Regions from separate parts of the Rhizobium sp. NZLR1 genome, predicted to be linked through region 1. Evidence: riboswitches for the same ligand, from Rfam matches in the RefSeq annotation. Region 1 holds a riboswitch; each other region holds the start of a gene.
What was found. A riboswitch is a leader RNA that binds a small molecule or an ion and turns the genes downstream of it on or off. The one in region 1 is predicted to bind cobalamin.
Positions count from the first base shown of each region.

Region 2: linked by a shared signal. The riboswitch ahead of J3O30_RS18310 (CbtB domain-containing protein) and the one ahead of bluB (5,6-dimethylbenzimidazole synthase) in region 1 are both predicted to bind cobalamin.
Region 3: linked by a shared signal. The riboswitch ahead of nrdH (glutaredoxin-like protein NrdH) and the one ahead of bluB (5,6-dimethylbenzimidazole synthase) in region 1 are both predicted to bind cobalamin.

Region 1 covers NZ_CP071632.1:2,541,786-2,551,603, reverse strand. The annotation lists gene J3O30_RS12705 (3-deoxy-7-phosphoheptulonate synthase) at 1-552, opposite strand, end outside; gene J3O30_RS12700 (hypothetical protein) at 896-1,477, opposite strand; gene J3O30_RS12695 (HAMP domain-containing methyl-accepting chemotaxis protein) at 1,539-3,446, opposite strand; gene J3O30_RS12690 (MFS transporter) at 3,669-5,132, opposite strand; gene J3O30_RS12685 (IS110 family transposase) at 5,342-6,280, opposite strand; cobalamin riboswitch at 6,623-6,808, shown strand; gene bluB (5,6-dimethylbenzimidazole synthase) at 6,850-7,539, shown strand; gene J3O30_RS12675 (DUF2865 domain-containing protein) at 7,544-8,641, opposite strand; gene J3O30_RS12670 (ribonuclease H) at 8,794-9,327, shown strand; gene J3O30_RS12665 (NADP-dependent malic enzyme) at 9,380-9,818, opposite strand, start outside.
Region 2 covers NZ_CP071632.1:3,705,198-3,715,015, reverse strand. The annotation lists gene pobA (4-hydroxybenzoate 3-monooxygenase) at 1-415, opposite strand, end outside; gene J3O30_RS18335 (helix-turn-helix domain-containing protein) at 532-1,422, shown strand; partial or broken gene J3O30_RS33225 (acetate/propionate family kinase) at 1,457-1,774, opposite strand; gene J3O30_RS18325 (inorganic phosphate transporter) at 1,913-3,514, shown strand; gene J3O30_RS18320 (bifunctional diguanylate cyclase/phosphodiesterase) at 3,582-5,153, opposite strand; gene J3O30_RS18315 (histidine phosphatase family protein) at 5,606-6,160, opposite strand; adenosylcobalamin (AdoCbl) riboswitch at 6,238-6,380, shown strand; gene J3O30_RS18310 (CbtB domain-containing protein) at 6,394-6,603, shown strand; gene J3O30_RS18305 (CbtA family protein) at 6,617-7,363, shown strand; gene J3O30_RS18300 (hypothetical protein) at 7,415-8,047, shown strand; gene J3O30_RS18295 (sulfite oxidase-like oxidoreductase) at 8,032-8,694, opposite strand; gene J3O30_RS18290 (sensor histidine kinase) at 8,886-9,818, shown strand, end outside.
Region 3 covers NZ_CP071632.1:4,059,830-4,069,647, reverse strand. The annotation lists gene adh (aldehyde dehydrogenase) at 1-800, opposite strand, end outside; gene J3O30_RS20000 (helix-turn-helix domain-containing protein) at 970-1,929, opposite strand; gene msrB (peptide-methionine (R)-S-oxide reductase MsrB) at 2,138-2,620, shown strand; gene J3O30_RS19990 (TIGR03862 family flavoprotein) at 2,646-3,872, opposite strand; gene J3O30_RS19985 (helix-turn-helix domain-containing protein) at 3,942-4,364, opposite strand; gene J3O30_RS19980 (heavy metal translocating P-type ATPase) at 4,436-6,709, shown strand; cobalamin riboswitch at 7,038-7,263, shown strand; gene nrdH (glutaredoxin-like protein NrdH) at 7,533-7,754, shown strand; gene nrdI (class Ib ribonucleoside-diphosphate reductase assembly flavoprotein NrdI) at 7,768-8,172, shown strand; gene nrdE (class 1b ribonucleoside-diphosphate reductase subunit alpha) at 8,151-9,818, shown strand, end outside.

The DNA of each region.
Region 1 (9,818 bases):
ACCGATCGGACAGGAAAGGCCGGAGGCAAGCTGCCGGTGGATCTGGCTTTCGGTCGTGCGCGCGCCGATCGCGCCCCAGCTGACTAGGTCGGCAATGTATTGCGGCGTGATCGTGTCGAGGAATTCGACGCCGGCGGGAAGCCCTGTCGCATTGATATCGAGCAACAGTCGTCTGGCGATCCTCAGCCCTTCCTCGATGCGGTAGCTGCCGTCGAGATGCGGGTCGTTGATCAGGCCCTTCCAGCCGACGGTGGTGCGGGGTTTTTCGAAATAGACGCGCATGACGATCTCGAGATCGCCGGTGAAGCGCCGTCGCTGCTCCTCCAGCCGCGCGGCATATTCCCGGGCGGCAATGGGGTCGTGGATCGAGCAGGGGCCGATCACGACAATCAGGCGATCGTCGTCGCCATGTAGAATCTTATGGATCGCATCACGATTGCTGGTCACGGTTGCCGTGACGGCGGCATTGCGGTGGATTTCGGCGATGATATCGGCGGGTTTGGTCAGTGGGGTGATCTCGAGGATTCGCAGATCATCAATGGTATCAGACACGGCAAGGCTCCTGTTTGGTCATACCGTGCGGAACAAAAAAAGCCGCCAGGTAGACTAGCGGCTGTTCGGGTTGTCGTTGCGTCGATTTCAGTTACGCATGGACCCGCGTCCGCTGGGAGCAGCGGTACCAATAAAATCGCGAGGCGTAGATCGAAGTGGTCGACATAAGGCGTATGTAGCGTCGCGGCCGTGCGTTGTCACGCAGAATTTGCGGCGCAAAAGCCGGGCGCTCAGCTGTGGCACAATTGCCGCTGCAGGAGGCTTAAACAATCGCCCAACAGCGCATGCTGCTGGGCGATGTTGGGTCTGGATTACGGTGACAAATTAAATGCAGATCCCGAGATCATAGGGCGTCAACGTTCACGCCGACGGTGATGGCGCCGATCGGCGTTCCCTTGTCGTCGGAAATCGTGACGCTTGCCTGCGACTGCAGTGCCTGGGTCGATTCGTCCTTTTCGATATCGTCGACGAAAACAGCGTCCTTGCCGGCTCCGAAGGACTTCTGGAACTTGCCCTCGTCACCCTGCCAGTAATCCGACGTGGGATCGCTTTGACCGACATTCAGCCCCTTTGCATCCATGACGAAGACCTCGGCAATCTTGCCGTTTGAAGCAGCCTTCTTCTCCTGAAGGAATTTTGACAGCGCATTGCCGAGCACGCCGTCGATCATCGAATGGTCTGAGCCATCGACCTCGGCGCGCCACTTCTTGTCGAGGGCGTCGATATCGCCCTGGCCCAAACTGGCGTTTGCGGCGTTCTGCGCCTTGATAGCCTCGATGACGACCGGATCGTTCAGCCAGGGCTTTACGTCACTCGTCACGTAGTCGGAGATCGGGGCGAGCTTCGCATCCAGCGCCATGGATACGCCGGTCGACGCTGCAATTGCGGTGCAGGCCAAAAGAAATGCGGAGACGACTTTCTTCATAACTGTTCCCTTCCTGATTATGGGATGCTTTGGAATAAAAGCGCATTGAACGAAGGTGAGGTCAGAACTCTTCCCAGGCACCGGGAGCAGCGGCGACGGCGGCATTTCCTGCGTGCCGCTGCACAAAGGCCCTGGGCTCGGGGGCCCTGAGCTCGGGGGCCCTGGGCTCGGGGCGAGATTGACGAATGCTCGGCTGAGCGGTTTTGGGCGGGCTGGCGGCAGAGGTGCCAACAGTGAACCTGCCGGCTGAGTCCTGCAGAAGGCGTCCCTGGGTCAGCAGCTCCTGGCAGGCCGCGTTGGTTTCCTCGACCATCGCCGCGTTCTGCTGTGTCGCCTGATCCATCTGGTTGATCGCGCCGTTGATTTCCTGCAGACCCGTCGCCTGTTCGCGATAGGACTGAACGATGGAAGCGATACTGTCGCTGATGCGGTTGATCTGCTCCTCGATCTTCAACAGGGCATCGCCGGTTTCATTCACCAGCCCGACGCCTGCTGCAACCTCCTGACCGGAGACATTGATGAGGTTCTTGATTTCCTTTGCCGCATTGGCAGACCGTTGGGCGAGTTCCCGCACTTCCTGCGCCACGACCGCAAACCCTTTGCCGGCTTCGCCGGCGCGCGCCGCCTCGACGCCGGCATTCAGCGCCAGCAGGTTCGTCTGGAAGGCGATTTCATCGATGACGCCGATGATCCGGCCGATCTGGCTCGACGAGGTCTGAATCCGGTCCATCGCTCCGATCGCGTCACGAACCACGGTCGCTGAGACATGAGCGCTGCGCTTTGTCTCCTCGACAAGCTTCCCGGCATTTTCGGCCCGTTGCGACGATGCTCTGACCGTGGTGGTCACCTCATCCAGTGCGGCGGCGGTCTGTTCCAAGGCTGCGGCCTGTTGCTCGGTTCGCTTGGCGAGCTGATCGGCGGAGAAGGCTATTTCGCTTGACCCACCTTCAACCGCAACGGAAGCGGTCTTGATCTCGGTCAGTGCTGCCGCGACCGCTTCGACCATGCGGTTGAAATCCTGCCGCAGTTTATCGAATTCGGGGCCGAGATCGGCCAGGTGTATCGAGAAGTCACCGGCGGCAAGCTTTTCCAATTCATTGGCGAGCGCGGTCATGACCAGCCGCTGAGCGTTGTTGGCCTCTTCCGTCAACGATGCGTTGCGTGCCCGTTCGGCATCGAACGAGGCGCTCTGCTCGGCAGCGGCTTGCTCTCTCTCGACCTTGACAATTGCCTCGTTACGGAAGACTTCCAAGGCACGTGCCAGGAAACCGATCTCATCGCCATTTTCCCTGTAGGTGACGGGAGAGGCCAGATCGCCTTTCTGCAAGGCGCTGATCCGTTCGCTGATGATCCGGATCGGCCGGCCGACGAGGCTGCGCATAGCGAGAAGGAAAGCGACAACGGCCATGGCGGTGATCATGAACTGCGTCAGCAGCGAAATCAGAACCTTCTGCCTGACTTCGGCAGCGATTTTTTCGACAGACCAGTTCGTAACGACATAACCGGTCGCCTTGCCCGATTTATCCAACGGAAGCGGCGCGATGATCGTCACAACGCCGGCAGATATTCCGCTGTCGTCGATCGTGGTTTTCTCAGGCTTCGCGCTCAGGCTCTTTGCCAGATCGGCCGGTGCGGGCAAGCCGCTGATGCCGTCGCGTGTCCAGGTATCGACGGCTGAGGGTTCGGCGTTGAAGGCGGCAAACTGCACAAGATCGAGTGATGGATCGTCGCGGTAAAGCGAATAGGCCTCACGCACGGCGTTGGCCTTGCCCCATTTCACGCCGCCCGCGGCCAGAGACGCAAACTGCTCCGCATCCTTGGACCAGTTCGCCTTGGCGCCATCGATCAAGGCTTTGGTTTCGTACATCCAGGTGTAGGTGGCGAAGGCGGAAATGCCGCAAAGATTGACGGCAACGATAATCGCCGCCAGCTTGGCTGTCAGAGGCATCGTTTTCAAAAACTGGAACATTCCGCGGGGCCTGGAATTGCGGCTCGGTCGGCGATGTTCCCGACCAGCGTATCAAAACGGGCATCGCCGCTGACGGTCACATCACAAGCACTCATGCCCATGTCTGATAGCAACCCAAAACGCGCAAACGGAGTGTGTCTTTGATGTGTGAATAAATCATAAAGTGGAAAGGATGCCGGAGCACAAGCATCCGCCGTTGCGACCGCCGGGGATTTGGCTTGCTCAGCTGTTTTCCGCGATCGCCTCTTCGGGCTCGGGCTCGGGCTGGCGGCGTTTGCGGCGGCGCGTCGTCAGTTCGGCGCCGGCATCGCGCGGCAGGCGCAGGAAGGTGATGCAGGCCAGCGCCGAAATCGCCGAGACGCTGAAAAAGGCGATGTGGAAATCCGATACCAGCAGCCTGCCGCCGTGGAAGCTGCTCGAAATTTCGAGGATGCCTCCGGCAATCGCCACACCCATGGCCATGGAGATCCGCTGGGCAACGGCGTTGATTGCGGTTGCCTGGCCGCTGTCGGCGTCGTCGACATCGCCGAAGGCCATGGCGTTGACGCCCGAGAAGGCCATCGAGCGGAACAGGCCGCCGATCAGCAGACAGGCCATGATCAAATACAGCGGCGTTTCGACGGTAAAGAGGCCGTTGATGCCGAGGAAGATCGCCGCCAGCAAGGTGGTGATCGATATCACGGTGCGGAAGCCGAAGGCATTGAAGGTGCGTGAAGCGGCGAATTTCGAGCCCATGGAGCCGAGCGCGCTGACGAAAGTGACCGAGCCTGATTGCAGCGGCGTCAGGCCGAAGCCGAGCTGCAGCATCAGCGGCATCAGGAAAGGCAGAGCGCCGAGCCCCATGCGGAAATTCGAGGCGCCGAGGATCGCTGCTCGGAACATCGGGTAGCGGAACATCTTCGGATCGAGAAGCGGATAGGGCGCGCGGCGGGCATGGAGGAGATAGAGGAGGCCGGCAAGAATGCCAATGGCCACCGTGACATACCCGTAGATCACGGGCACGGCAGGCAGGCTGATCACCGACAGGCCGAAGACGAAGCCGGAAAAGCCGATGCCGCAGAGGAAGAAGCCCGGAAAATCCATCGGCCGCGGGCTGCGCCGCCCGACCGCCGGCAGGAAACGCGTGACGAGGATGATGCCGAGCACGCCGATCGGCACGTTGATCCAGAAGATCCAGTGCCAGCTGAGATAGGTGGTGAGGAAACCGCCGATCGGCGGGCCCATCATCGGGCCGATCAGCGCGGGAATGGTCAGCCAGGCCATGGCATCGACGAGTTCGTGGCGCGGCGTTCCCCTGACCAGCAGCAGGCGGCTGACCGGCGTCATCATCGAGCCGCCGGCGCCCTGGATCAGCCGCGCGACGACGAAGGCCGCGATCGAGTTTGAAAAGGCGCAGGCGACCGAGCCGATCATGAAAACGAAGATCGCCAAACGGAAGATGTTACGCGCGCCGAACCGATCCGACATCCAGCCGCTGATCGGGATGAAGATCGCCAGCGCCACGAGATAGCTGGTGACGGCGAGCTTCAGCGCAATCGGCGAGGTGCCGATATCGGCCGCGATAGCCGGCAGGCTGGTGGCTATGACGGTCGAATCCATCTGTTCCATGAACAGGGCGACCGCAAGGATCATCGGGGTGAGGCGGGGCACGGGCAACCGGGATGCTGGTGTGGATTGTTCAGCCATACGCCTTCGCCAGCGGCTAGGATATAGAAACAATCGACGCTGCGGCCTGCCGAGCCGCTTCAAACCGACGCGGGTGATCAAATCAGATGAGTGTCCGTTTCTTGCTGTTTAGGAGAGGGTTGAGGTCGGATCGAGACTTGGTCATCTCCCTCTTCTCCCCGGCGGGGAGAAGGTGGCCCGCAGGGTCGGATGAGCGACTATCTGGGCTGTCAAGTTGCATGTTCGAATTCTCTTCGCGCATCTCGTGCTTTTGCATTGAGAATGACCAGGAGTTTTCGGGCGAGCGCGATGCGGATGACCATTTTCGGTTTGCCCTGGCTTTGCAACCTTTGCTGGAATGCCGCCAGATGCGGATTGTGTCGGGCTGCGATGGCGCCAACCAGGAACAGAATGGCGCGTGGTCCGGAGCGCCCGCCGCGCACCGGCCGATGTCCGCTGCGTTTGCCGCTGTCGTTGGCAATCGGCGCAAGGCCGGCCAGCTTGGCGATCGCCTTGTTGGAGATCCGGCCGATCTCAGGCAATTCGGCCATCAGCCGGGCAACGGTACGGTTGGCCACGCCCTTGATCGAGCGAAAGGCCTGGTTGAGGCAGGCCCAGAGCGGATCGTCATCGATCATCGAGGCAATCTCGCCTTCGAGGGTGCGGCTCTGGCGCACCAGAAGCGCGATCACCTCGTTGAGGCTTGCCACGCTCTGATGATCGCGGGCCGCACTGCGGCGCTGCCTCTGGACGGTCAGGTCACTCGTGACCTGGGACAGCCGCGCCATCAGCGCCGACAGCCGCATCTGCGCGGCTTTCGGCGGCGGCAGGGCAGCCAGCCGCTTGGTTTCGGCATAATGGGCGATCATCGCCGCATCGATGCGGTCGGTCTTTTCCAGAAAGCCCATGGCTTCGGCAAACCGGCGCACATGGCGCGGATTAGCCAAGGCGCAGGCGATCCCCATCTCCCACAACAACAGGAAGGCCGTCCGCTCGTAACCGCCGGAAGCCTCCATGACGACGAGCTCGACATTCTCGGCCCGGCAAAGATCGGCCAGCGCGCCGATGCCGGTGGCGTCATTGCTGAAACGCTCAAACGTCCCGGACGGGCGGATAGACGCATCCAGCCAGTCCTTCGAAACATCCACTCCACATATAACTCTGTTCACGGTAACCTGCCTTGTGCGTGCGATTGGAACCAAGCGACTATTCGGTCGTACGTGACGATGACGAAGATCCCAGGCTCATCCACGGTTGTAACCAGAGGGGGAACGGGCGACTTCGTCACGCCTCTGGCCGGGTGGCCACCCGGCCAGAGGCTCAATCGCTTCCATCGCACAAAATCTCTAACGTGCAGATACAAGGGGGTGAGCGGCGAAGTCGCGAATGCGGTGAGCGCGAGCGAAGGGCAATGAATGGTGTGCCGTGCGGCCCCCTCATCCGACCCTTCGGGCCACCTTCTCCCCGCTGGGGAGAAGGGGACTCCCGGCTTGCAGCAGCACTGCTTTCCTGAAATAGATGCGCCGTCAGGTGCCCGCCGGCCAGGCGGGAGAATCGGGAATCCGGTGCAAGACCGGAACGTGCCCAACGCTGTAAGGCTGACGTCTGCCGCTAATCATGCCACTGGCTTTGCCGGGAAGGCTGCGGCAGACGGATGACGCCAAGTCAGAAGACCGGCCTGGCAAGATAGACCCAACCCGCGCGGACGGCGGGCGGTTGCGTTGTTGGGGATTTGACGATGCGACCCTTTGATGAGGATGCCCTTTCTGCGGCGTCCGGTTTTTCCTTGGCCGAACGCGAGGCCGTCTATCATGCGATCTTGACGCGGCGCGACGTTCGCAGCCAGTTCCTGCCTGACCCCTTGCCGGACGACGTCGTGGAACGGCTGCTGACGGCCGCTCATCACGCACCCTCCGTCGGCTTCATGCAGCCGTGGAATTTCATTCTGGTGAAAAGTCCAACGGTGCGCGCGCGCGTCCGCGATGCCTTTGCCAAGGCGAACGAAGAGGCGGCATTGATGTTTGAGGGCGAACGGCAGCAGGCCTACCGCTCCCTCAAGCTCGAAGGCATCGCAGAGGCGCCGCTCGGCATCTGCGTGACCTGCGATCCCACGCGCAGCGGCAGCGTGGTGCTGGGGAGGACGCACAATCCGCGGATGGATAGCTATTCCACCGTCTGCGCCATCCAGAATCTCTGGCTTGCGGCGCGCGCCGAAGGGATCGGTATCGGCTGGGTTAGCATCTTTCACGAAGGCGACCTGAAAACGATTCTCGGCATACCCGAGCATATCGAGGTGGTCGCCTGGCTCTGCGCCGGTTTTGTCGATCGGCTCTATGATCAGCCGGAACTCTCCGTCAAAGGTTGGCGGCAGCGGCTGCCGCTCGAGGAACTCGTCTTCCACGACGGCTGGGGGCGGACCGAGCCGTAGCCAATTACTGCTGCTGCTGGGGTTGGGGGCCAGGTGCGGCAGGATTGGCGAGATCGATCGAGCCCTGGTCACCGGCAAGGAACTGCGGGCCGACCTGGCGGACCTTGTTCTGCGTTGGGTCGTACGGACGCTCCGGCACGGATGGCTGCGGCGCGGCAGCCGCACCATCCTTCACCGGCGGATTGGTGTGGATGGTGGTGATCGAGCCTTGTTGCGGCGGCTGGCTTACCGCCTGCTTGCCGCGCATCTCGTCATAATAGGCGGTGAGATTGCAGGCGCAGGAGGTCTTTTCGCCGGGCGTGCGGTTCTTGTAGGCAAAAGCGTTTTTCATGGCGCTGTAGGGTGTGCCGGTCGCGACCGAGATCATGTTCGAGGCTTCGGTGCTCGTCACCTCGCGATAGAACAGTTGGGTTTCGATCCCCGGGCACATCTTGGCGCAGGTCTGGGCATCGCGGCCGAAATCGACCGAAGTGGCGTTCGAGCTGATCGGGAAGAAACCGCCATCGCAGCTGCGCACGCACATGGTGCTGACCGGCGACAGCATCTCGGCTCGCGGCAGGCCGTAGCGCGGGTCGGCCTCCTCACCACCGCCGAGCGGTATGAAGGTATCGGAGCGCATCGCCTGTTCCTCGACGCTCGGGGCAGGGTCGTTGGCGCTGCGCTCGTCAGGCGCATAGAAATTCTCGCTGTTGCAGCCATTGCTATCGAGCGCAGACATCAGCTCCCGCCGGGCGCCGTCATCGGCGCCGTTCCGGCCGGTCAGCTCGTTGCGGCGATCCTGGAGGTAACCGATATTGTCGATCATTCGGGCTTCGGAGTCCGAGAGCTCGGCGCAATAATCGGCATTCTGGCCGCCGATCACCACCATGCTGCCCGAGGTGCAGCCGTAACTGCGCAGGTCGTTGCGAACCTTGCGCAGCTCGAGGTTCTGCTCGGCCATGGCGCTGGAATATTGGCGGGCTTCCGGACCGTTGCCATTGCCGATCGATCGCGGCAGGTCGGCGAGACGGCCGCGCAGGTCCTCACAGACGGCACTAGTCTGCGCGGCGGCGGGCGCTGAGAAAGCGAGGAGGACGGCGAGAGACAGGTTTCGGCGTTTCACGGCGTCGTCCCGGAATGAGCAAACGGTCGGTGGGTCGAATGCGACGTCAACGGCCGCGCGTTTTCCCTTAACGGATTTCTCTTAATAAGCTCAGAGAAAATCCTACCGTATTTTCGTAATCTTATCCAGCAATCGCCTGGGACTCGGTTAAAATGACAGGCATTCCCGACGAGATCCGACCCTCAGCACCGACATCAGGCGTAGCGGAAACCCAACACGGCCTTCACGTCTTCGCGGACGGTTGTTTTGAGCCCGGTTCCGGGCATGGAGGCTGGTCGTTTGTCGCTTATCGCGATGCGGTGGAAATCGCGGCGGACTTAGGTGGCGTTGGAGATTCCAGCAATAATTCGATGGAATTGACCGCCGTTCTCAGGGCGGCCATGTGGATCAACAGCCAAACAACCGGCGAAGCTGCGACCATCTGGTCCGATTCCGTCTATGCCGTCAAAGGCTGTAACAGCCGGCGACATATCTGGAAGAACAATGGCTGGAAGAAAAGCAGCCCGAATGGACATGGCCGACGGCGAACGATCGATAATGCGGAACTCTGGAAAGCGATCGATCTTCAATTATCCCGGAACGCCCTGGTGACCATTGCCTGGTGCAAGGGTCATTCAGGGATTATCGGCAACGAACGCGCGGATGCGCTCGCGGGCAGAGGACGCCTGTCGATAGAGGGTGGTTGACAGGGCGTCGGGCCGGTCTCAAGCGCCTGTCGTTTGCTTGCCGGCAACCGGCTTAAGCCGGTTGCGATGCTTCGACGACGGCCAGCGCCGCCATGTTGACGACGCCGCGGGAGGTGACCGAGGGGGCAAGGATGTGGGCAGGCAGGGCGGTGCCGAGCAGGATCGGCCCGACATGCAGACCATCGGTCATCGACTTCACCACGCCAAGCGTGATGTTGGCGGCGTCGAGGTTCGGGAAGACCAGAAGGTTTGCCTCATCGTGCAGGGTCGTATCCGGCATGACGCGCTTGCGCAGCGCTTCGGTGATGGCGCTTTCGCCGTGCATCTCGCCGTCGACCTCGAGATCTGGGGCGGCCTCGCGCACAAGCTGCAGGGCGTTGCGCATCTTTGTGGCACTTTCGGATTCGCGCGAGCCGAAGTTGGAATGCGAAACGAGGGCAGCGCGCGGCGTGATGCCGAAACGGCGGATTTCCTCGGCCGCCAGCACCGTT
Region 2 (9,818 bases), 1.2 Mb from region 1:
GGAAGGGAGCGCGGCCGTCGAAATCATGCGGCGCGACATCGGCGGCATCGTAGATCGACAGGGCGCCGCTTGCTTCGCGCCGCTCCATGAGATCGCGCGTCACCTCGGTCTGACCGTAGACCGTCACGCGCCGGCCGCCTGTCAGTTCATGCAGGTCGATGCGATGGTCGCGTCCGTCGAAGGCGAGTGAGAAACCGTCATGCGGCAGGCCTTCGGCATGCAGCCTCGCTGCCGCTTTGGCTTGATCCAGCAGTCCGACGGTGCCTTCCTCCAGAACGCCGGCGCGAACCCGGCCGAGGATGTAATCCTTGTTCACGCGATCGAGAATGACATTGTCGATGCCGGCCTCGGTCAGAAGCTGACCGAGCAGCAGGCCGGATGGCCCCGAGCCGATGATGGCGACCTTGGTTCGCAAATGCGTCCTCCCTGCATTTTTGCGTTTTGCCAGATTCTGCCCCGTCGCCCTTGCTGCAGCAATGGACATCCCGGCCTTAAAATTGCACTAATCGAACATTAGTGCGGGAGAGCCCGATGAGCAGACATGTCCCGACCTACGAGCTCTACGGTGAGAATACTGGGCGAGAGCCGGATTTTTGGTTGCATTGCGAAACAGTTCGCTCCCGCAGCAGCTTGCATCAATGGGAAATACGCCCGCACCGTCACGAGAGTTTCTTTCAGATATTGTACATCAAAGCGGGTTCCGGCGATGCGATCTTCGGCGAGGAGAGGCATGCCATCCGGCCGCCGGCAATCGTCACCGTACCGCCCGGGCTCAATCACGGCTTTCGGTTTTCACGCGATATCGACGGCATTGTGATCACCCTATTGCGATCCCATCTCAGCCATCTGCCCGGCGAGCGGAGCCAGCTCGGCGAATGGCTGGCGACGCCGCATCTGACGCCCCTCGATCCTGATAATGCCGAAGCTGTGTATGTCATGCAGACGGTGCGGCGACTGGGCGACGAATTCGAAAATCGCCGCAGCGGCCGCAACGAGACGCTGGGCGCCTACGTGGCTCTGGTGCTGCGGCTGACGGCGAGGATTTCACAGGAGGGAAACAGTGACGAACTTGCGTCGAATGAGAACGAGCGGCGCATGGAAAAGCTAAACGAGCTTCTTCAGCAGCATTTTCGATCGCACAAGCCCGCTTCCTTCTACGCCAGAGAACTCGGAGTTTCGCCGACACATCTCACCCGGATCGTCCGGTCGATGACTGGCAGCACCCCGCACGCTTTGATCGCCGGCAAACTCGTCGACGAGGCGAAACGCCAGCTCGTTTTCACGCTTGGCAGCGTTCAGGAAATCGGATTTCGGCTCGGCTTTGCCGACCCCGCCTATTTCTCGCGCTTCTTCCTGAAATATACGGGAGAAACGCCGCGGGTCTGGCGCATGAGGGAGAAGGTTCGGCTTGAACGCGCGTAGGGTTTCGGCATTCGGCTACGCAATCGCAGGTCTCGGAATCATTGACGGCATCGTCGAGGGTGATTGCGCGGGTGAAACAGTTGCCGCCGTGCACGACGCGGTGGCCGGCGGCGCGGGTGGCGGCCATGTCGAAATGATCGCCGAGATGCGCAAAGGTCTCATCGATGACGCCGTGCAGGTCTTTCATCACCTCGGCCTTCAACGGCATGTCGAATGTCTGCGATCCCCGGTTTAGTCCGAGTAAGAGCGGCTCGGCGCGGAAATCGATCACGCCCTTGCCGAGGCGCCCCGCTTTGGCGCCATCAATCGCGAAGATATCGATCTTGCTGGGATTGTGACGCCGCATGTTCATGGACGCGCCGGCCGGATATCGGTGACGGTCTATCGTCCGATGTCAGTGGCTCACGGGCCAGACAGGCGTCATGAGAGCTTCACGCGGCGGAATTATTAACAAAAGGCAAATTTGCAAAACGGAATAAGGAACTATGCCATGGCCGATATTGCCCCCAGCCAGGTTCATAGCGACGCTTCCCACCCGCTCCACAGTTCGAATTCGGCCGGCAAATGGTTCTTGCCGGTATTCGGGCTGGTTCTGGTCTGCGGCCTCGGATATGTCGCCTATGCACTCGGACGCGACCTGACAACCGCAGTTGCCGTTCCCTGGATTCTCTTGGGCCTTGCACTGCTGATTGCGCTCGGCTTCGAATTTGTCAACGGTTTCCACGATACGGCCAATGCCGTCGCCACTGTCATCTACACCCGTTCCATGCCGGCGGAATTCGCCGTCATCTGGTCCGGCTTCTTCAACTTTCTCGGCGTACTGACCTCGAGCGGCGCCGTCGCCTTCGGCATTCTGGCGCTGCTGCCGGTGGAACTGATCCTGCAGGTGGGCTCCGGCTCTGGCCTTGCCATGGTGTTTGCGCTGCTGATCGCCGCGATCGTCTGGAATCTCGGCACTTGGTATCTCGGCCTGCCGTCGTCGAGTTCGCATACGCTGGTGGGATCGATCATCGGCGTCGGCCTAGCAAACCAGTTCCTGGCACCAGCCGGCACTGCGACCAGCGGCGTCGACTGGTCGCAGGCGACCAATATCGGCCTGTCGCTGCTGATCTCGCCGCTGATCGGCTTCGGTCTCTCCGCGGTGCTTCTGCTGGTCATGAAGCTTCTGGTGCGCAACAAGGCGCTCTATGCCGAACCGAAGGGCAACCAGGCGCCGCCGCTCTGGATCCGTGCGATCCTGATCTTCACCTGCACCGGCGTCAGCTTCGCCCACGGTTCCAATGACGGCCAGAAGGGCATGGGCCTCATCATGCTCATCCTGATCGGCCTCGTGCCGACAGCTTTCGCACTAAACCGCACGCCCGATGTCAACTATCTTGAAGCCTACAAGTCGGCATCGGTCCAGGTGGAAGCCGCGCTCGGCAAATATGTGAAGCCAGGCGTGACCGTCACCGACTACAAGGCCGAAGTCAGCAACGCCGTCAAGAACAAGACCTGGACGGATGCGACGACGCCGGCCCTGCAGCAATATATTCATCAGACGAGCGCCGAAGTCGCTGGCTTCCCGACGCTCGAAGCGGTGCCGACCAATCTCGTCGGCAACGTCCGCAATGACATCTACTTGATTGGCGAGGCGCTGAAGCTGATTGACAAGCAGAAGCTGTTGCCGATGGATGCCGGCGATCTCCTCGCGGTGACGAACTATCACAAGGCGGTCGACAACGCGACGAAGTTCATCCCGCTCTGGGTAAAGGTGGCGGTGGCGATCGCGCTTGGCCTCGGCACGATGGTGGGCTGGAAGCGTATCGTCGTCACCGTCGGCGAGAAGATCGGCAAGACGCATCTGACCTACGGGCAGGGAGCGGCAGCCGAAGTCGTCGCGATGATCACCATCGCCTCGGCCGATCAACTCGGCCTGCCGGTCTCGACCACGCATGTGCTGTCGTCGGGCGTCGCCGGCACCATGGCGGCGAACGGTTCCGGCCTGCAATGGTCGACCGTGCGCAACATGCTGATGGCCTGGGTGCTGACGCTGCCGGCCTCGATCGCAATCGCCTTCGTGCTCTTCGTAATCCTGCGTCAGGTCTTTTAGAGCAAATTCCAGGAAAAGTGCGAAGCAGTTTTCCGTCCGGAATTGCGTCAAAACGGTAGGCATAACGTCAGGCCGTTGAGGCTAGACTGGCATTACGATCGCTGATGAAGATGCCCGCCTCGGCGGCGGGCATCGCCTTACCGAAAAGATAGCCTTGGCCGATGTCGCAGCCGAGCTGCAGCAGGAAGGCGAGCTGGCCGTGCTCCTCGACGCCCTCAGCGGTCGTCTTGATGTTGAGGCTCCTGCCGAGTCCGAGCATGGCGCGGACGATTTTTTCCTGACGTTCGTCGTCGCGATAGGTGGCGATGAAGCTTTTGTCGATCTTGATCTTGTCGAAACGATAGCGGGCGAGCTGGGCCAGGCTCGAATAGCCCGTGCCGAAATCGTCGAGTGCGATCTGGATGCCGGCGGCGTGCAGTTCGTCGAGAATCACGGCGGCGATGGCCGGATCCTGGATCAGCGCGTTCTCGGTGATCTCGACTTCCAGGCGCTGCGGCGGCAGCCGGCTTGCCGAAAGCACCTTGAGAATGCGCGAGGTCAACAGCCTGTCTTCCATCTGGACCGGCGAGACGTTGAAAGACAATGTCACATGCTCGGGCCAGGTGAGTGCATCGCTGCAGGCCTGAGCAAGGAGATCCTCGAACAGCGCAGTGATCATGCCGGTTTCCTCGGCGATATCGATGAAGACCGGAGGCGGAATGTTGACGCCATCGTCGCCGATCCAACGCGCCAACGCCTCGAAGCCGCAGAGCTGACCGGTCTTCAGGTCGATCAGCGGCTGATAGAAGGGTTTGATCGCCTTATTGGCGATTGCCGCGCGCAGCCGGGTTTCCAGTGCAGCGCGTTCCGTTACCTTGTCCTGCATTGCAGGTTCGAAAACGAAATAGTGGTTGGGTCCTCGAGATTTCGCCTCGTACATGGCGAGGTCGGCACGATGAGCGGCATCTTCCAGCGGTTCGGCTCGCTCGGCCCAACGGTCATAGCCGACGCTGGCGCCGACTTCGACGGCAAAACCATCGATATGGATCGGCCGGGTGACGGCTTGGATCAGCAGCCTGGCAAAACGCTCCTCGCGCTGCGCCGTCAGAGCAAAGGCGACAATGATGAATTCGTCGCCGCCGAAGCGATAGACGCAATCGGCGTTGCCGAGCGCGCAGATCCGTCTGGCAACCTCGATCAACAGAACGTCGCCGCCCTTGTGACCGACGAGATCGTTGACCTTCTTGAAGCCGTCGAGATCGACGGAGAAGATGGTGACGTTGCGGCTCCACTCTTCGACCTCGTACTCGTCGTCCTTGACTGGCCGTGAGAGAATCTTGCGCTCGAAGGCGTAGCGGTTCGGCAGTTTGGTCAGATGGTCGTGGGTGGCGGTCCAATCGGCCTTCGCCTGAGCGGCGGCGCGCAGTTCGGTTTCCTTGCGCAGGTCGGCGATGCGCAGCACCGAATAGATGAAGCTCATGGCGCCGGCGATACCGAGCGCCAGAACGAGCTTGTCGGCGCCGTATTCGCCGAAACCGGTCATGAAGAAGACAAGGCTGTCGTCAAGCTGCAACAGCGCGCCGAGGAGCCAGAGGGTTATCCCAAGCCCGACAATCGACACGCATTGCCTTCCGGCCTTGCTTTGGAAAAACACCGGCATATGGTCTTCTCCGACTCCACCCGCGCCGAAGTAATCATGAAAGTCTGAAATGTTCGTTGAAACCAGAAGGCGAATTATCAGAGGGGCAGCCTATGGCTGTGCCGTGGAGGGACTGAGGGCGCTTTCGCGGAACCGGGTAAAACGCTGAGCGCGATCGTCGTCGTGGTTGCAGACCGGCAGGCGGGGGAAAGAACGAAGGCGAGCGTGCCGTGGCACCGCTCGCCCTTTTCGTGCTTCAGGCGGTAACGATCAGCAGCGGTACGCTGACGATGAGACCGACCAGAACCGCAATTGTGGCGACACGCACCAAACGCAGGCGCCGCGTGCGCTCCCCACTCCAGTCATATGTCATGTCTTCCATCTCCTTGGGACAAGGAAGTAGTCCCGGTAGAACCGGGTTCAATAGAGATGACGCGATTTGCTTGTGTAAGGCTGGATAAAATGAGGGATCGCTAATGCTGGAATCGCAGAGACCAGCGCCGTCCATTGCTGGTCATGCGAACAATGCCAAGCGGCTCGACGTCGACGAGCCAGAAGGAGGAGAGCGGCGCCTGAAGTACGTACGCGATCGCCGCTCGGATGACGGCCGCGTGGCTGACGGCGATCACATGGCCGCCGAGAGCGGATTCATTGTCCATCCAACCGCCGACACGTGTTCTGAGATCAACAAGGCTCTCGCCCCCGTGCGGAGCCGCTTCAGGATCGCACATCCAGGCCATGAGGTTCTCCGGCTCTTCTGCCTCGATCGCGGCGATCGACCTGCCGGCCCAGCGCCTGTGATCGCAGTCGCGAAGCGCCTGATCTATCCGGGCGTCGAGGCCGAGGGCTTCGGCCGTCTGGCGGGCGCGCAAAGCCGGGCTGGTGACAATACGATCGGCGCGGGGCAGGGCGGTCATCCTGGCCGCTTCTTCCGCGGCCTTGTTGTCCAGCGGTTCATCGAGCGGGAACAGGGCCTTGCGGCTCGCTGCCGTCGCGCCGTGGCAGATCCAGATAAGACGCGTATTCACGGTCGTTGCGATCTCCGGATAGCGGTGGGAACAGCCCTTCGCCGCTTCATGAAGTTTCGTTGACAGGCTCTTCGGCCTGCAGATATAACCGTGCTGTTGCGGGTTTGGAAGCCGGTGTAAATCCGGCACGGTCGCGCCGCTGTGACCAGCGTGTCGAAGGTTCTTCGCGCTGGAAGTCAGACCCTGCCGCATAAGCACTCTTTCGACTGAACGCGTCATTCCCGGAGGAATACATGTCTGACACCACTTTTGCGCCCGTCGCGGCACCGGCGCCAATCCCGGTAGGAGAAATCCTGCCTTGGGCGATCTTCGGCGGCCTGTTGATGCTGATCGCCATCTATTTCGTCGGCACCGAGGAAGGCGCGATGGCGCTGTTCAACGGCATGTATGTGCACGAATTCGTGCATGACGGCCGTCATCTCCTCGGCTTTCCCTGCCACTAAGGGGGATCCTGACATGGTCGGAAATCTTCTACTTCGCGGCATGCTCGCGGGGTTGATCGCTGGCATTCTGGTTTTTGCTTTCGCGCATATCTTCGGCGAGCCGCTGGTCGATGCGGCGATCGCCTTCGAGGAGGCGAGCGCCCAGGCGGCGGGCGAAGCTGCCGAACCTGAGATCGTCAGCCGTGCCACGCAGGCCGGTCTTGGCCTCTTCACCGGCGTCATGGCCTACAGCATTGCCGTCGGCGGGCTTTTCGCGCTCGCTTTCGCTTTCGTGCACGGCCGCATCAGCAGGCTTTCGGCACGCGGCACCTCGGCGGTCATCGCCCTTGCCGCCTTCGTGGCGATCGTCGTCGTTCCCGGCATCAAGTATCCGGCCAATCCGCCGGCGGTCGGCAATCCCGATACGATCGGCGTCAGGACCGAGCTGTTCTTCCTGATGATCGTCGTCTCGATCGCTGCTTTGATTGCCGCGGTGGCGCTGTCGCGGCGCCTTTCCGAGCGTTTCGGTCTGTGGAACGGGGCGATCATCGCCGGCATCACCTATCTCGTCTTCATGGGCCTGGTGCTCTATTTGCTGCCGTCGATCAACGAAGTGCCGGAGAAGTTCTCGGCGATGGTGCTCTGGCGTTTCCGCACGACCTCGCTCGGCATGCAGGTGATCCTCTGGGCAACGCTCGGTCTTGGCTTCGGAGCGCTGGCGGAAAAGCTGCTTGCCGTGAAGGGCGGGCAGCGGGCTCGACCGGCACCGGCATTTCACTGAACGCATCGAGGGGCGCCGCCTTGCCGGCGCCCTCAAGTTTTTCGAGCGAGTATGAAAAGCAGCAAAACCATATCGATTCTGTCGACGGCGTTTGCCGCCGCCGCTTGGTTTTGTGCGGTTGGCGAAAACGCGCTTGCCCATAGCCGCAGCGTCGGCGGCAGCGATACCGGCCTCGATATCCCGGAAATCTCGCATGGCGAGATGGCGGTGATTTCAGACTACCGCGGCGAAATTATCGGGTTGGCGTCACGCGCGACTGATACAAACGAGCTGTTCCGGCGCGTTCTGAACTATGCCGAAATCCAATATTCCTATTGTCTCTGGGGGCGGATGCCGGGCAGCGTGAGCGACGAGGAGAGCCCGTTCAACGAATGTGCTCATGCTTATCTCGCGGCGGCCAAGGCGGTATTGCTTGAGATGCGTGAGATGCCGCGGGAGGCCGTTGCGGCTAATGAAATCATTTCCGCGGTCGATGCCGACATGGTGCGGCGCAGCCTGGCGCTCATCACTTGCAGGTTCAGCGGCGAGGCCTTCAACACAGCCGATGTCGTCAAGCCGCGCTGGAGCAAAGTGCCGTTTCATCCCGCCAGCATGGCGTCGCTGACGGGGCTCGCCGCTCTGTTCGCCCTTGTGACGTTTGCGCTGGGCCGCTTTCTGCGGCCGAAGGCTCAATCGTCGGAATAGCGCTGCTCGCGCCACGGATCGCCATAGATGTGGTAACCGTTCTTTTCCCAAAAGCCGGCCTGGTCGGCGGGCATCAGCTCGATGCGGCGCAGCCATTTGGCGCTTTTCCAGAAATAGAGATGCGGTACGACGAGGCGCATCGGGCCGCCGTGATCCGGCGTCAGCGGCAGGCATTCCCACGATGTCGCAAGGATCGCATCCTCGGCGGCGAAATCGGCAAGCGGCAGGTTGGTGGTATAGCCGTCATAACTCGTCAGCATGACGTAACCGGCTTCGGGCTTTGGCATGGCGCGATCGAGCAGATCGCGGGTCGAAACGCCTTTCCATTTGTTGTCGTAGCGCGACCAGGTGGTGACGCAGTGGATATCGCTGACCTTGGTGCTCTGCTCGATCGCCTGGAAGTCGGTCCAGGTTAGGGTGAGCGGCGTTTCGACGAGGCCGCGCAGCTCGAGACGCCAGCTATTCGTGGAGATGACGGGCTGCTGGCCGAGATCGAGCACCGGCCAGTTTTTGACGAGGTGCTGGCCGGGCGGCAGGCGCTCAGCTTCGGGACGGCTGATGCGGCCGGTCAGGAATTTACCTTCAGCCGCCCATCGACGCTTGGAGCTGGTGAGCTTGCTGTCGGCGGGCGTCTGGTCGTCGCTCATGATCGGGTTCCCTACGATGCCGCAATAGGACATCGGCCTTTGCCGGGTGTCAAGTTTCGACGGGCCCTTGGAAATCACTGTGGGTATTATTAGACTTGTGCCGTCGGGTATGCCTCACTGGGGAGTGGAGGCAGAAAGGGGAGGAGCAGGATCTGTCTTCGAGATATCGTGCGATAGCGGCGCTGCTGGTGATGCCGCTGATCATCTTCGTCTTCTTCACCTATGGAGGCGCGATCGCGACGCGCGCCTATATGGGGGAAGCTTCGGCGCAGGCGAGAACGGCGCTGCGCCTTGCCGTCTCGGCGCTCAGCGGTCATCTCAACCGCTACGAGGCGCTTCCGGCGCTGATCGCCGATCACGACGATATCAAGGAACTGGTGAGTGCGCCTGAAGATGCAGCACTGCGCGGCGCGGCCAATCTCTATCTCAAGGAGATCAACGGGCTGCTGAAATCCTCCGACATTTATGTGGTCAAGCCGGACGGAGAGACGATCGCGGCGAGCAATTACGATGGACCGGGAAGCTTCGTCGGACAGAATTTCAGCTATCGGCCCTATTTCCAGGAGGCGATCGAAGGCTGGCAGGCGCGGTTCTATGCGCTCGGCACCACCTCGCTGAAGCGGGGCTATTATTTCGCTGCGCCGATCCGGGCCGGCGCGGATATTCGCGGCGTCATCGTCTTCAAGGTCGATATCGACATGATCGAATCCTCCTGGGGCGGCGGCGAATACAAGATCTTCGTCTCCGATCCGGAGGGCATCATCTTCATGTCCGGCAGCCCGGAATGGCTCTACGGTGCAATCCTGCCGCTGACGGCCGACCGCATAGCGCGAACGGAAGCGTCGCGGCGTTATGCCAATGCCAGGCTGACGGCACTGCCAGTGACCCGCCAGCGCCTTGAGCCGCACGAGCTGATGACGCTCACTGGCGAGCGCGGTTCGAGCGAATATCTGGTGCTGTCGCACTACATGCCGGCCGAGGACTGGACGGTGAACGTGCTGATGGAGACGAGTTCCATCCGCACCCAGGCGCGCACCGCGCTTGCGGCGGTTTTTCTCGTCCTCTGCATTGCCGGGCTCGCGGTTGCTGTTCTGCGGCAGCGGAGGGCGCGCTTGGCCGAGCGC
Region 3 (9,818 bases), 1.5 Mb from region 1:
AAGATATTCGGCGATTTGCCGCCGAGTTCCAGCGTCACCGGAATGAGGTTCTGGCTGGCATATTGCATGATGAGCCGGCCGGTGGTCGTCTCGCCGGTGAAGGCGATTTTGGCGACGCGCGGGCTGGTCGCCAGCGGCTTGCCGGCTTCGAGGCCGAAGCCGTTGACGATGTTGAGCACGCCGGGCGGCAGGAGATCGCCGACCAGTTCGGCCCAGACCAGGATCGAGGCCGGGGTCTGCTCGGCAGGCTTCAGCACGACGCAGTTGCCGGCGGCCAGCGCCGGAGCGAGCTTCCAAGTGGCCATCAGGATCGGGAAGTTCCAGGGAATGATCTGGCCGACGACGCCGAGGGGTTCGTGGAAGTGATAGGCGACGGTATCGTGGTCGATCTCACCGATCGAACCTTCCTGGGCGCGGATGCAGGAAGCGAAGTAGCGGAAGTGGTCGATCGCCAGTGGAATGTCTGCCGCCATGGTTTCGCGGATCGGTTTTCCGTTATCCCAGGTCTCGGCCTGAGCAAGCAATTCCAGCTTATCTTCCATGCGCTGGGCGATCTTCATGAGGATATTGGAGCGTTCTGCAACCGAGGTGCGGCCCCATTTTTCCTTTGCCGCATGAGCTGCGTCGAGTGCGAGATTGATGTCCTTTTCATTGGAGCGGGGAATGTCGCAGAGCTTGCCGCCGGTGACGGGCGTGAGGTTTTCGAAGTATTTGCCTTCGACGGGCTCGCGCCATTCGCCGCCGATATAGTTGCCGTATTTCAGCTTGAACGGCGACTCGACGATTTTCTGATGAAGCATGTCATCCTCCCTTGATGAACCAAGTTCCGAAGCGAACCAGTGGGAGGAAAATGTGCATGTTTTGGCGGAGGGAACAGGGCGGCTCTTCAATACCGCACCGCACAGTGTCGCAGACATGCGACAGGTCGCGTCGTGATCGACGGTATCGGTGGAACTTTCGGGCGGCTGGTCAGTGAAGGTCGAACTTCTTCATTTTCCGGTGCAGGGTGGCGCGGCTTATGCCGAGGGCGGCGGCCGCCTGCGAGACGTTTCCGCTGGTGCGCGACAACGCCCGCAGCAGGGCTGCCTTTTCCGCTTCGACGATCTCTTCCTGCTGCGATACGCCGGCCTCATGCAGGGCATCGGCGGCCGGAATGCCCGCCGCAATGCGCCTATCGTCCAGCTGCAGCGCGATGCGGGCGGCGCGTGTTGCCCCGAGCACGAGGTCATGCCGGTCGACGGCAAGCAGGGCGGCGCCGGAATTGACGCCGGCCGGGACCATCAGGAAACGGGCGCTGGGAAAGGCCGAGCGGAAGAGGTTGAGCTCGATGCGCATTGCCGCATCGCGCACGGTCTGCGTCAGGATCGTCAGCGTCATCTCGTTGACGTCTTCACGGCAGGTGGAGATATCGAGGGCTGCGGCCACCCGGCCACGATGATCGCGGATCGGCGCCGTCGTGCAGCTGAGGCTGGTATTTGCGCAGAAGAAATGTTGATCGCGGAAGATGGCGACGGCACGCTCGTCGGCAAGGGCGGTGCCAATGCCGTTGGTGCCAATGCTCGCCTCGGTCCAGACGGAGCCGGTCCAGAGGCCGAGTTCGTGGAACTCCTTGTCGTCGCCAGCGGCACCCCGACGCTCCAATGCAATGCCGTTCCTGTCGGTCAGAAGCAGGCAGCAACCGGCCTTGCCAACGGTGGTAAAGAGACGATCGAGCTCTTCGGTCGCGCTGGCGATCAGTTGCCCGGACTGTTCGCGGGCACGCCGGAATTCTTCATCGGTAACGCGCAGCGGCGCCCGTTCGTCCTCCGGAGCGAGCTGGTGCATGGTCATGCATCGCCGCCAGGAGGCGACAACGGGGGAACTCGCCGCGGCGGAATCGCGCTGGGCAGAGGTGTAGACATGCTCGGCGTGTGCTGAGTGTTCGTGCATCTGCTCCTCCCACGGAACTTCAGCATAGTCTGATGGAAAAGCGGCCGGTTTGCAATCAGCCGGCCCTGACGGTCATCAGCGTGCGGGTTTTCCAGACGAAGGTGGCGGAATCACATTTCGGTGTTTGGACGCAGAGAGTGTAACAAAAGACCGCTCTCGCCCGTAATCCTGTGCAGAAACAGATGTGCAAGGCGAGGAGATCCCGACCATGTTAAACAGACGATTGTTGCTGATGGGTGCCGCTTTCGGAGCGCTTACGGTTCGCTTGGGGGCCGGCAAGGCGATCGCCGGCGAGACGTTTACGGTGACGCACACCGAGGAGGAATGGCGCAAGCTGCTGACGCCGGATCAATTTGTCATCCTGCGTCAGGAGGGGACGGAGGCTCCCTTCACCAGCGCCCTGCTGCATGAGGAGCGGAAGGGCAATTTCGCCTGTGCCGGCTGCGACCAAAAGCTCTTTTCCTCGGCGACCAAATTCGACAGCGGCACCGGCTGGCCGAGCTTTTGGGCACCGCTCGACCATGCCGTCGGCACCACCAACGACACGACGTTCGGCATGGCGCGCACGGCAGTCCATTGCGGCCGTTGTGGCGGCCATCTCGGCCACGTCTTCGATGATGGTCCGAAGCCAACCGGGCTTCGCTACTGCATGAACGGCCTTGTCATGACATTTCATCCAGCCTCGGCCTGATCGAAGGAAGGGCTTGTTTGCTGCCTCAGTGCTGGCGAGCGCCAGTGCCTTGCAGCCAGGCTTCGATGCCGCGTGCCGCGGCCCGGCCGGTCGCCAGGCAGGCAGTGAGGAGATAGCCGCCAGTCGGCGCCTCCCAGTCGAGCATCTCGCCGGCGACGAAGATGCCGGGCAGCACCTTCAACATATAGCTGTCGTCGATGCCGCTCCAGCGGATGCCGCCGGCCGAGGAGATCGCCTCGCCGATCGGCCGGGTTTCGAGAACCGGAAGCGGCAGGGCCTTGATCATAGCGGCCAGGCGTTCGGGGTCGCGTCGGTCACACTCCGGCGTGAATTCCCGCAGCAGCGCCGCCTTGACGCCGTCGAGGCCCGCGCCCTTGCGCAGGCGGTTTGAAAAACTCGATTTGGCGTCCTGCCGCGCCAGGTCGCGGGTCAGCCTTTCGGCCGTTCGGCCCGGTGCGAGATCGAGTGTCAGGGCGGCGTCGCCGTGGCTCTGCAGTCGGTCGCGCAGTGCTGCGGCATTGGCATAAACGAGGCTGCCCTCGATACCGCTTGTGGTGATGACGAATTCACCGGGAAAGGTACCGGCTTCGGATGTGGCGGTGACCGATTTTACCGGCTCGCCGGCGAAACGTGCGCGGAAGCTTTCGCTCCAGTCGACGACGAAGCCGCAATTGGCGGGTTTAAAAGCGTCGATATCAACGCCCCGCTCCGATAGCCAGGGCTGCCAGCGCGCATCCGAGCCGAGGCGCGGCCAGCTTGCGCCGCCGAGCGCCAGCAGGGCCGCGTCGCAATCGACGATGCGCCGCCCCTCGGGCGTTTCAAAGGCAAAACCCTCTTCGGCAAAACCGATCCAGCGGTGGCGGGTGCGAAGCGTGGTCCCTTGCGTCTCCAGCCGCCTGAGCCAGGCACGCAGCAAGGGAGAGGCCTTCATCACCTTCGGAAAAACCCGGCCGGACGAGCCGACGAAGGTCTCTGTCCCGAGCTCTGCTGCCCAATCTCTGATATCATCGGGGGTAAAGGCATCAAGCGCGGGGCGCAGGCGGGCGGCTGCCGCACCGAAGCGCGTGGTGAAACGGCCATAGTCCTCGGAATGGGTGATGTTGAGACCCGACTTTCCGGCCAGCAGGAACTTGCGAGCGAAGGTCGGCATGGCGTCATAGACCGTCACCGCATGGCCGGACAGCGAAAGCAGCTCGGCAGCCGCAAGGCCGGCCGGGCCGCCACCGATAATCGCGATCCGCTTCTGGTTCATGGATGTCTTCGCCTGATTCTTTCTGCGTGCAGTTTTGGCGCGGGCGCGCCTTGACTGCAAGGATGGAAATCAGTGGTGCGGATGGGTGCACTGGCCGTGATCGGCGAGAACCTCGATGACGCGGCATTGGTCGACGCGGCCGTGGCCGCAGCCTTCCACCATGGTTTCCAGTTCGGCCTTCAAAGCCATCAGGCTGCGGATGCGTTGCTCGACTTCAATAAGGCGGGCCTTGGCGATGGCATCGGCCGAGGCGCAGGACTGGTGCGGATCATCCTGCAGCGTGAGCAGCGCGCGGATGGCCTCGATTTCGAAGCCCAATTCACGGGCGTGGCGGATGAAGGCGAGGCGGTTGATATCGGCAGGCTCGAAGGAGCGCTGGTTGCCTTCGCTGCGGCTCGGGGCCGCAAGCAGGCCGATGCTCTCATAATAGCGCACCGTCGGCACCTTGACGCCGCTTTGGCGTGCAGCTTCGCCGATCGTGATCTTTTTCATGATTTTCCTCTTGCACCTCTAGCCGCTAGAGGATGTAGGAGGGATGCTTCTGTTTGACAAGGAAGCGGTTCATGGCTGAGACGAACGAGACACGATACCGGGTTGGCGGTATGGATTGCGCCGCCTGCGCGACCAAGATCGACACGGCCGTCAGGCGCGTGGCGGGTGTCGCCGATGTTTCGGTCTCGGTGATGGCGGGAACGATGACCGTCCGGCACGACGGCAACAGCGATCTCAAGGCGATCGAGAAGAAGGTGACGGGGCTCGGCTATTCGGTCTCGCCCTTTGCCGGAAGCACGACGCCGGCGAAAGGCCACGGCGCACACGATCATCACGACCACGGACATGATCATGGCGATCATGCGGGCCATGACCATGGAGATCACGATCATGCCAGCCATGATCACGCAGGTCACGATCATGACCACGACCATGGCCAGAAGGAAATCGAGGGGCTGCATAGGCACGACCATGCGCCGATGACCGGTCCCTGGTGGCAGAGCAAGAAGGGGCGGCTGACCATCCTTTCGGGTGCCGCACTCGTTGCTGCCTATGCTATCGACCATCTGGTGCCGGCGATCGCATCCTATGCCTTCATCGTGGCCATGCTGGTCGGGCTGGTGCCGATCGCGCGGCGCGCCGTCATGGCGGCTCTCTCCGGCACGCCGTTTTCGATCGAGATGCTGATGACGATCGCCGCCGTCGGCGCGGTCATCATCAATGCAGGCGAAGAGGCGGCAACTGTCGTGTTCCTGTTCCTCGTCGGCGAACTGCTGGAAGGGGTGGCTGCGGGCAAGGCGCGCGAAAGCATCCAGTCGCTGACGGCCCTGGTGCCGAAGAGCGCGCTGCTCGAAGACAATGGCCAGACGCGGGAGGTGCCGGCGGAAAGCCTTGCCGTCGGCGCGATTATCATGGTGCGTCCTGGCGATCGTATCTCGGCGGACGGCGTTATCATTTCAGGCGAGAGCGCGATCGATGAGGCGCCGGTGACGGGCGAGAGTACGCCGGTGCGCAAGGGCGTCGATGCCGTTGTGTTTGCCGGAACCGTGAATGGCGATGCGGTGCTCAGGGTTCGCGTCACCGCGGCCGCAGCCGACAATACCATCGCCCGTATCGTCAAGCTGGTGGAGGAAGCGCAGGAATCGAAGGCGCCGACCGAACGCTTCATCGATCGGTTCTCGCGCTATTACACGCCCGGCGTGGTGGTGGTCGCCGCACTTGTCGCGATCGTTCCGCCGCTGTTGTTCGGTGGGTCGTGGGGCGAATGGATCTATAAGGGCCTTGCCATCCTCTTGATCGGCTGCCCCTGCGCGCTTGTCATCTCGACGCCGGCGGCGATCGCCGCCTCGCTTTCTTCGGGTGCGCGGCGCGGGCTGCTGATGAAGGGCGGCGCGGTGCTGGAAACGCTCGGCAAGGTGACGATGGTCGCCTTCGACAAGACGGGCACGCTGACGGAAGGCAAACCTCAGGTGACTGATATCATTTCTTTCGGATTGAGCGAGGCGCAAGTCTTGTCGCGCGCGGCGGTGCTGGAGCAGGGCTCCAGCCATCCCCTGGCGCTGGCGATCCTCAACCGCGCCAAGGCGGACGGCGTTCCCATGCCGCCGGCCTTCGAACTGGAGGCGCTGCCGGGAAAGGGGGTCAGCGGCAAAGCCGGCGGCGAGGCGCTGGATCTTTTGTCGCCGCCCGCTGCCCGCGAACGCGGCGCACTCGGTGCTGAACAGGAGGCACGCATCACTGACCTGAACGACGAGGGCAAGAGCGTCTCGGTGCTGCTGGTCAACAATGTTGCGGCCGGGCTGATCGCCATGCGCGACGAACCGCGCGAGGACGCGCAGGCCGGGCTTGCCACGCTCAAATCAGCCGGCGTCAAGGCGATGATGCTGACAGGCGACAACAAGCGGACGGCGGCAGCCGTTGCCGGCATGCTCGGCATCGACTGGCGCGGCGAGATGATGCCTGAGGACAAGCAGCGGGTCGTCGTCGAATTGAAGCGCGAGGGCTTCGTCGTCGCCAAGGTCGGCGACGGCATCAACGACGCGCCGGCGCTGGCCGCAGCCGATATCGGCATTGCCATGGGCGGCGGCACCGACGTGGCGCTGGAGACCGCGGATGCCGCCGTGCTGCACGGGCGCGTCGGCGACGTGGCAAGGATGATCGAATTGTCCAAACGCACGATGCGCAATATCCTGCAGAATATTACCATCGCGCTCGGCCTGAAAGCGGTGTTCCTGGTGACGACGATTGCCGGCATCACCGGCCTCTGGCCGGCGATCCTCGCCGATACCGGCGCCACGGTGCTGGTGACGATCAACGCGCTGCGATTGCTTCGAGTAAGGATGTAAACATCCGATAACGTCCTTGCGGCGCTCGTCACCGTAGACCGCTGACAACGGACGCCAACCCCTCTTTCGTCATGCTCGGGCTTGTCCCGGGCATCTGCCTCCGGTCGATAGGCAGTAGATCCGCGGCACAAGGCCGAGGATGAGGCGGAGAGGGAGGTTTGTCATCAAACTGAGAGCGGCCATAGACCGGCTCTCTTCGTTCGAGCCTTGTCCACCGCCTGTTTTCCTTAAGCTTTCGTTATCCCTGTTTTTCACAGGAATGCAGTGATTTCAAACCTGCCGTAACGCAATGCACAAACCATCCATTGACGCGAATTTGGATTCGCGTACCATATCTAGTGTTCGAGGTTCCTTCGATTCGTGAGAATCGCAGGCTAAGACGGGAATACGGTGCGTTGCGCCATTATGGCGCGGCTATGCCGGAGCTGCCCCCGCAACTGTAAGCGGCGAGCAACTGTCCGATTTCAGGCCACTGGAGCATAATGCTCCGGGAAGGCTGGGCAGGATGCTTTGACCCGTGAGCCAGGAGACCTGCCTCGAACAAAACGTCCACGGGCGGGGAGTCCGGAAGGTCGCGTTGCATGGCTGCGGATGATAGCCGCGTCGCGTTTCGCAAGGCCGCTCGATCCTCCGCATGAGCCACTTCGGGGTGAAGTCATGTCAGTATCTCAGTTCAGGCCGCAACCCGCGCTAAGCAGAGGGCGGATCACGCCCGGCGGCTGAACAGGCCGCATCGTTCAAACCATCAGAGAATGTTTCGACGGATATCGCGAGATTTCCGATCGATGCCCTGCGTCCCAATCGCGTCGTCACGAGGAATATCATGACCATTACCGTCTACAGCAAACCGGCCTGCGTCCAATGTACCGCCACTTACCGCGCCCTCGACCGCCTGGGCGTCGCTTATGACATCGTCGATATCTCCGAGGATGCCGAAGCGCTCGATCGCGTCCGCAGCCTTGGCTACATGCAGGCGCCCGTCGTCATCGCCGGCGAGCAGCATTGGGCCGGCTTCCGTCCCGACATGATCAGCGCGCTCTCCTGATCGAGGCCGAACGATGGGGCTGATCGTCTATTATTCCAGCCGGTCCGAGAATACCCATCGGTTCGTCGCCAAGCTTGGAATGTGCGCGGCGCGCATTCCAACAGGTGCCGCAGACGCATTCCGTATCCGTGAACCCTTTGTGCTTGTTGTGCCGACCTACAGTGGCGACGGGGGCAAGGGGGCCGTTCCCAAGCAGGTTATCCGTTTCCTCAACGATGCGGAGAGCCGAGGACACATCCGCGGCGTGATCGCTGCGGGCAACAGCAATTTCGGCGAGACATATGGGCTCGCCGGCGACGTGATCTCACAGAAATGCCAAGTGCCGTACCTCTATAGGTTCGAGCTGCTGGGCACCGAAGCGGATGTCGCCAACGTTAAACACGGAATGGAACGATTTTGGACACGGGAACAACTCTGACGCGGGATGCGGGCGCAAAACCGCATAACACTTTTGCTCATCCCGCCGGCGAACGCCCTTTGAAAGCGGCGGAAGCGCTCGACTACCACGCGCTGAACGCGATGTTGAACCTCTATGACGACGAGGGGAGGATCCAGCTCGACAAGGACCGCATGGCGGCGAAGCAGTATTTTTTGCAGCATGTGAACCAGAACACGGTGTTCTTTCACAATCTCCGGGAAAAGCTCGATTACCTCGTGACCGAGGGTTATTATGAGCAGGAGGTTCTCGACCAGTATTCCTTCAATTTCGTGCGTGACCTGTTCGACCAGGCCTATGCCAAGAAGTTCCGCTTTCCGACCTTCCTCGGCGCCTTCAAATATTACACCAGCTATACGCTGAAGACCTTCGACGGAAAGCGTTATCTCGAACGCTACGAAGATCGTATCTGCATGGTGGCGCTGGCCTTGGCGCGTGGGCACGAGGCACTTGCCCGCGACGTGGTCGAGGAGATCATTTCCGGCCGTTTCCAGCCGGCGACGCCGACCTTCCTTAATGCCGGCAAGAAACAGCGCGGCGAGCTCGTCTCCTGCTTCCTGCTGCGCGTCGAGGACAATATGGAATCGATCGGCCGGTCGATCAATTCGGCGCTGCAGCTGTCGAAGCGCGGCGGCGGCGTGGCGCTGTCCTTGACGAACATCCGCGAGGCCGGCGCGCCGATCAAACAGATCGAAAACCAGTCGTCGGGCATCATTCCGGTGATGAAGCTGCTCGAAGACAGCTTCTCCTATGCCAATCAACTGGGCGCGCGCCAGGGCGCGGGCGCGGTCTATCTCAACGCCCATCACCCCGATATCATGCGTTTTCTCGACACCAAGCGCGAAAATGCCGACGAGAAGATCCGCATCAAGACGCTGTCGCTCGGCGTCGTCGTGCCTGACATCACCTTCGAACTCGCGAGGAATAACGAGGACATGTACCTGTTCTCGCCCTATGACGTCGAGCGCGTCTATGGCGTGCCCTTCACCGAGATTTCGGTGACGGAAAACTACCGGGAGATGGTGGCAGACGCCCGCATCGCCAAGAAGAAGATCAAGGCGCGCGAATTCTTTCAGGTGATCGCCGAAATCCAGTTCGAGAGCGGTTATCCCTACCTCATGTTCGAGGACACGGTGAACCGGGCGAACCCGATCGCCGGGCGCATTTCGATGAGCAATCTCTGCTCGGAGATTCTGCAGGTGAGCGAGGCGAGCGACTACAATGACGACCTCTCCTACAAGCATCTCGGCAAGGATATTTCCTGCAATCTCGGCTCGCTGAACATCGCCGCGGCGATGGATTCCGCCAATTTCGGCAAGACGATCGAGACCTCGATCCGGGCGCTGACGGCCGTGTCCGACATGAGCCATATCTCCTCGGTTCCCTCGATCGAAAAGGGCAATGACGAGAGCCATGCGATCGGCCTCGGGCAGATGAACCTGCACGGTTATCTCGCCCGCGAACGCATCTTTTACGGCTCAGAGGAAGGCGTCGATTTCACCAATATCTATTTCTATACGGTGACCTACCACGCAATCCGCGCCTCGAACCTCCTCGCGGTCGAACGCGGCACGAGCTTCAAGAGCTTCGAAAATTCGAAATATGCCTCCGGCGAATATTTCGACAAA